Regions from separate parts of the Micromonospora sp. WMMD1120 genome, predicted to be linked through region 2. Evidence: riboswitches for the same ligand, from Rfam matches in the RefSeq annotation. Region 2 holds a riboswitch; the other holds the start of a gene.

Region 1 (3,199 bases), 1.8 Mb from region 2:
CTGGCGCGGGCGCTGCGCACCTACGTCGGCCGCACCGCCGGCCAACTGCGCGAGGGCGTCGGCGGCGCGATCGCCCTGGACCTGGATCAGCGCCGGACGTCGTAGACCAGTTTCAGGATGCCGTTCGAGTACGTCTCCGACTCGCGCAGCGTGAGCATGTGCTTGTCCCGGTCGGCCCGGCCGAACAGGGTCTTGCCGGCGCCGAGCAGCACGGGGAAGACGAGCAGGTTGTACTGGTCGATCAGACCCGCGTCCGACAACCGGCGAGCCAACTCCGCGCTCCCGTGGATGAAGATGGCACCGCCGTCACCCTCCTTGAGCGCGGCGACGTCCGCGGTCGAGCGCAGGATCGTCGTCGGGCCCCACCCGTCCACCAGGGCGTCGTCGGTCAGCGTGCTCGACACGACGTACTTGGGCAGCTCCCGGTAGCCGGCGTGGTCCTCCGAGCCGGGCCAGACCGGTGCGAACACCTCGTAGCTGTGCCGGCCGAACATCAGCGCCGTCGTCTCGGCGAGCTCCTCGCCCTTCAACGACCACGCCTCGGGGACGAACTCGAGGTCCTTGAACACCCAACCGCCGCTGCGGTGCTCCTCACCCGGCCCGCCGCCCGGCGAGTCCACCACGCCGTCGAGCGACATGAAACCGGTGTAGACCACGCGACGCATCGTGTTCACTCCTCAGGTTCGGCGGGGTGCTGGACCCAGGCTAGATGGAGGCGGTGGCGACCGTCTTGGACAGAAACGACAGCAGCTACCGGGCTGACATCCGGGAGCTGGGAAGCGGGTGGCCGGCGGCTCGCGGACAATGGGGTCATGAAGCGAGAGGTTGGCCTGATGCGGATGACCGGGGCGCGCGCCACCGGTGCGGCGGCGACCGGCGCGGCGGCCACCGGCGCGCGGGCCGCGGGGGCGGCGTCGCTCGGCGCCCTGGCCGTCGGGGCGCTGGCGGTGGGCGCCGTGGCGGTCGGCGCGCTGGTCATCGGGCGGCTCGCCATCCGCCGGGCGGTCGTGCGGGAGCTGCGGGTCGGCCGGTTGGAGATCGACGAGCTGGTGGTGCACCACCGAGCCGGCGAGGGGTGACCAGCGCGGGGTCGGTGCGCACTGCCGGCTCCGGCTGGCGCGGGAGTGCCGCGCCAGCCATCCGGTCACCCGGTCACCCGCTGGTCCATCGATCGTGGTGGATCACCGCCGACACCGGCCGTCGCTGCCGCCAGCCGTGGCGCTCCAGGTCCGGCGTCTGCTCCAGATGGGTGACCGGGCCGAGGCAGAGCCACGCCACCGGGCGGACGGTGGCCGGAATGCCGAGCAGGTCACGCAGGAACGGCTCCCGGTAGAACGAGACCCACCCGACTCCGAGGTGCTCGGCGGTCGCGGCCAGCCACAGGTTCTGGATCGCCAGGCAGACCGAGTAGAGGCCGGCGTCGGCTATCGCGTGCCGACCGAGCACCGCCGGCCCACCCCGCTCCGGGTCGTAGGTGACCACGACCGACAGCGTCGACTCGCGTACACCATCGATCTTGATCCTCGCGAAGCGTTCCGCCGCCGCGCCGTCGAGGGTGGCCGCGAAGATGTCCCGCTCCTGTTCCACGTGCCGGTGGAACTCGTGGCGCAGCCCGGGGTCGCGGACCACTATGAAGTCCCAGGGCTGGGACAGGCCGACGCTCGGCGCGGCGTGCGCCGCCGCGAGGACCCGCTGCAACGTCTCGTCGGGGATCGGCGCCCCGGTGAACTGGGCGCGTACGTCCCGGCGGCGGTGGATGGTCTCGTAGAGTCCGGTGTTCACGGCAGGCTCCCGCTGCGCTCGTGCCCCGTTCGGGGCCGGTGACGCGAGGCCGGTCTTCGGACTCCCGGATCTGCGCTGGTCACCCGCCTTCCCAGCCCTCTCGGGGCCAGTGGCTGCGTCTGGGACGCGTGGGTGGCAGCTCCCCGGTCACCGCGGCGGGCCCGTGCCGGATTCACACCGGCTTCCCGATTCTCCCCACTCGCGCGGGGCACCTCGCAACGTGTGTGCCACCGCCCACCATAGTCGGGAAACGGACGGGGTGGTGCCGGGGCGTGACGGCGTCGGAGGCCGCTCACCCGGGGGCGCCGACGACCGGCTGCCGAAGGATCGTGCGCCGCCGGTCGGGGGCGACCCTGCGGAAGTCGCTGAGGTAGATCTCGTGGTGCCGCCCGCTCATCCGGAGCCCGTTGCCGGGGATGAACTCGTCGTGCAGGTGGGCGAGCACGGCGGTCTCGTCGTCGAAGGACCCGATGTGCAGCGTCTGTACGCACCGGCCCTCGGACAGCGTCTGGACGCGGACGTCGTCGAGACGCGCCGGTCGGCGCTTGGCGCCGGCCTGCCCGACGGCGGCCGCGACCATGGACTCGTCGATCCAGTCGGGAACCATCAACAGCAGCGTCCAGTTCCACAGTGACTTGTCCCGCGCCGTGGTGAAGGACGTCATGTCCTCGGCCCACCACAGGCCCTCCAGCGGCGGGACGACGTAGTCGCGCCCGAGGTCACGCTTGCTGGCGAACTTCAGCGTGTACGCCACCGGGTAGAGCGTCTCGATCGCCTCGGTGAACGCGGGTGCGGTGTTGGGGTCGCCGTGGCCGTCGACCATCAGGTACCGCATGTCGGGCACGTCGACCAGCCGGAACCGGCCGCGCTGCGCCCGGTAGGCGTCGAGGGTCCTCCTGAAGTCGACCTTGCCCACGCTGGTACCGGTCACGGGGCGCACCGGACCCGCTGCGGATCACCGGCGACGGCGTGCCATCCACTGCCAGATGTGGGTGCCGTTCTGGCTCGGGTCGTTGCGGGCCACGTAGATCCACGACCAGTGACCGGGGAACCGGTATCCGTTCCAGACGACATTGTCGTACAGGGTAACCAGCGATCCCGGGATGAGGTCGTGGGCGTGGATGGTGTTGGTCTCCGGGGGCACGGTGTCGTCGTCGAGCGACGTGACCAGCCAGGTCGGGGTGCGGATCGCCGCCAGCTCCGCGTCGGTGACCAGCGGCGGGCCGTCCCCGCCGAGCGGCTCGACGACGCCGCAGATCGGCACCGACGCGGCGAACAGGTCGGGATAGGTGACCGTCATCTCCAGGGACATGTAGCCACCGTTGCTGCAACCGACCACGTGGATCCGGTCGGGGTCGACCCGCTCCCGGCGGACGAGGTCCTGGATGATCTCGCGGATCAGCGGGGCGAACCGCGG
Region 2 (3,199 bases):
ATCTGCACGTCCTTGACCTCGCAGAGGTAGCCGTCGAGGTGCAGCACGAAGTCGTCGAAGTCGTCGGCGTCGGGCATCGCCTCGGCGTGCAGGTCGTGGTGCAGCTCGGCGGCGCGCACCAGGTCCCAGATCTGCGCCCGCACGGTCGGCACCTTCGCCGGGTCGAGGGCCTGCACTGTCGCGTACTCGTCCAGCAGTTGCTCCAGTTTGGCCAGGTCGCCGTAGGTCTCGGCGCGGGCCATCGGTGGCACCAGGTGGTCGATCACCACGGCGTGCGCCCGGCGCTTGGCCTGGGTGCCCTCGCCGGGGTCGTTGACGATGAACGGGTAGACCAGCGGCAGGTCGGCCAGGACCGCGTCGGGCGCGCAGTCGGCGGCCAGGCCGAGCCCCTTGCCGGGCAGCCACTCCAGGGTGCCGTGCTTGCCCAGGTGCACCACGGCGTCCGCGCCGAAGCCGCCGTCGGCGACCGGGGCGGCCAGCCAGCGGTACGCGGCCAGGTAGTGGTGACTGGGCGGCAGGTCCGGGTCGTGGTAGATCGCGATCGGGTTCTCCCCGAATCCACGCGGCGGTTGGATCAGCAGCGCCACGTTGCCGAAGCGCAGCCCGGCGAGCACGATGTCCCCGTCGTCGGTGTACAGCTCGCCCGGCGGGTCACCCCAGTGCTCCCGCATCCGCTCGCGCAGCTCGGCCGGGACCTGCTCGAACCAGCGCCGGTACGTCGGACCCGGTATCCGGGCCTCGGCGGCGGCCAGTTGCTCCGGGGTGAGCCACTCCACGTCGTGACCACCGGCGGCGATCAGCGCGTGGATCAGCGCGTCGCCGTCCGCCGGTGGCGGCGCGTCGCCCAGGTCGTAGCCGGCCTCGGCGAGCGCGGCGAACAGCCGGACCGCCGAGACCGGGGTGTCCAGCCCGACCGCGTTGCCGACCCGGGAGTGCTTGGTGGGGTACGAGCTGAGCACCACGGCGACCCGCTTGTCGGCGTTGGGCACGTACCGCAGCCGGGCGTGGCGCACCGCGATCCCGGCGACCCGGGCGGCCCGCTCGGTGTCGGCGGCGTACACCGAGAGACCGTCCGGGTCGATCTGCTTGAACGAGAACGGCACGGTGACGATCCGGCCGTCGAACTCGGGGATCGCCACCTGCATCGCCGCGTCCAGTGGGGACAGGCCGGCGTCGCTGCCGGCCCACTGCGCGTGGGTGCTGGTCAGGCAGAGCGCCTGGATGACAGGCACGTCCAGGGCGGCCAGGGCGCCGACGTCCCAGGCGTCCTCGTCGCCGCCGCCGGAGGCGTCCGCGGCGACCGCGCCGCCGGCGGCCAGGACGGTGACCAGCAGCGCGTCGCAGCGGGCGAAGAGCCCGAGCGGGCCGGCCCCGGCGGTGAGCCCGCGCAGCGATCCGCAGAAGATCGGCAGCGGGTTGCCGCCGGCCGCGCGTACCGCGTCGGCGAGCACGTCGACGAAGGCGGTGTTGCCGGCCAGGGCGTGCGCCCGGTAGAAGACGATGCCCACCGTGGGCCGCTCCGGGTCGCTCGGGTGGTCGCCGTGCACGCCGTACGCCGGGGTCGGCGTGGGCGGGGTGAACCCCTCGCCGGTGAGCAGCACCGTGTCGGACAGGAACCGGGCGAGTTGCCGGAGGTTGTCCGGTCCGCCCTCGACGAGGTACGCCAGCGCCTGCGTGACCACTCCGGACGGCACCGTGGAGATGGCCATCAGCTCCGCGTCGGGCAGCGCCTCGCCGCCGAGCACCACCGTCGGCAGGCCGCTGGCGAGCACCGCGTCGAGGCCGTCCGGCCACGCCTGCCGACCGCCGAGCAGGCGTACGACGACGAGGGCGACCCCGTCGAGCAGGGCGGGCACCTCCTCGGCGGCGACCCGGGCGGGGTTGGCCAGCCGGTAGTCCGCGCCGCTGGCGCGGGCGGCGAGCAGGTCGGTGTCGGCGGTGGACAGTAGCAGGACGCGCACGGTGGGCTCCGGAGGGTGACGACCCGGCCGCCACGCGGGCGACAGGGACGATGCGGGTGGGTGCGACGAGCCGGGAGGGTGGCGGATTACCGCTGCCGGGCGCGCGCGTCCTCGGGTCCGCCGGAGCGGCGGCTGCGCTGATGACGACGATGTTCGTCGATGAATGAGACGCTGTGCGTCATCCGGTCCTCCTCGGGTGTCCACGCCCTGGGGCACATCCCGACGGCCGAAGTATCCTGGCTTCCGGATCGACGCTCTCCCCCGGCCTTCCAACCGCAGACACACGGTCGTGACTCACGAGGGGGGATCACTCCCCGGTGACAGTGGCGGGACCGCGTCGGAATCGCACCGACTTCCTTCACTGCCGTCAGGCCGCGAATGCTGCCACACCCGCGCGCCGCCGGTCAACGCCGGCCCGGGCCCTGCCAGGCGGGCGCCAACCATCGCCAGTTGTCGATCGGCCTGCGCGTCGACGCCTGCCACGCAGCGCCCCGGATCGATCCCCCACGCCCTTTGCTCTGCCTACCCGGACGCACCGGTGACCGACCGTCACCGGTGCGTCGGGATAAGCAGAGCAAAGGACGCGCATGGCTGTTCGGGGCCGCGCGAGCGCCCCTTCTGGCCTGCGCCGACGATCCCGCCGGGCGGGCGCGCGACGGCCCGGTCACCTCGGATCGGCGCGGGCCGGGCCACCGTCCGCCGTCGATCCCGGAGGTCGATCATCATCGTCGCCGTGCGAATCCGGCACCTCGCCGGTCGGGTCCGACGCTGTCCGGGCGACCCGGGCCGGGAGGCGGTTCCGACCGGCTCGCCATGGTCACCGACGGACCGGGCAGTGTGATGATCGACGCTGGGCAGAGCCCGCCGGTCCCGGTCAGCCGTCCAGGCCACCCCCGGGCCGTCCGGTCTCAGCGGGCGCGCCGCTCCGGGTGCGCGCGGTTCCACACCCGCATCCGCTCCGGATAGCCGGTGCGCGCCGCCTCGTACAGCGGCACCGCGTGCTTTCGGGCGATGCTCCCCGCCGCGCGCGGCGTGCCGGTCCGGCGACGGATCCACTCGCCGTCGTGGGCGATCGCCACCACGGTGGTGTCCGTGGCCGTCGTCTCCGGCTCCAGGTAGAACTCCACCCCACGCCGGGTGGTGACGAACGTCTCCAGCGCCGCGAGGTCGTCGCGGGTCGCCTCCCGATCCAGCTTCGTCGGGGTCGCCTCGACGCCCCGTGACCGGCGACTGAACCA

The links. A riboswitch is a leader RNA that binds a small molecule or an ion and turns the genes downstream of it on or off. The one in region 2 is predicted to bind cobalamin.
Region 1: linked by a shared signal. The riboswitch ahead of bluB (5,6-dimethylbenzimidazole synthase) and the one ahead of cobN (cobaltochelatase subunit CobN) in region 2 are both predicted to bind cobalamin.

Annotation. Positions count from the first base shown of each region.
Region 1 covers NZ_JARUBO010000005.1:3,939,297-3,942,495, forward strand. The annotation lists gene O7634_RS18550 (helix-turn-helix domain-containing protein) at 1-105, shown strand, start outside; gene O7634_RS18555 (dihydrofolate reductase family protein) at 87-665, opposite strand; gene O7634_RS18560 (hypothetical protein) at 813-1,079, shown strand; gene bluB (5,6-dimethylbenzimidazole synthase) at 1,153-1,782, opposite strand; cobalamin riboswitch at 1,812-2,013, opposite strand; gene O7634_RS18570 (GyrI-like domain-containing protein) at 2,075-2,713, opposite strand; gene O7634_RS18575 (prolyl oligopeptidase family serine peptidase) at 2,738-3,199, opposite strand, start outside.
Region 2 covers NZ_JARUBO010000005.1:5,720,045-5,723,243, forward strand. The annotation lists gene cobN (cobaltochelatase subunit CobN) at 1-1,961, opposite strand, end outside; cobalamin riboswitch at 2,191-2,320, opposite strand; gene O7634_RS26475 (hypothetical protein) at 2,870-3,199, opposite strand, start outside.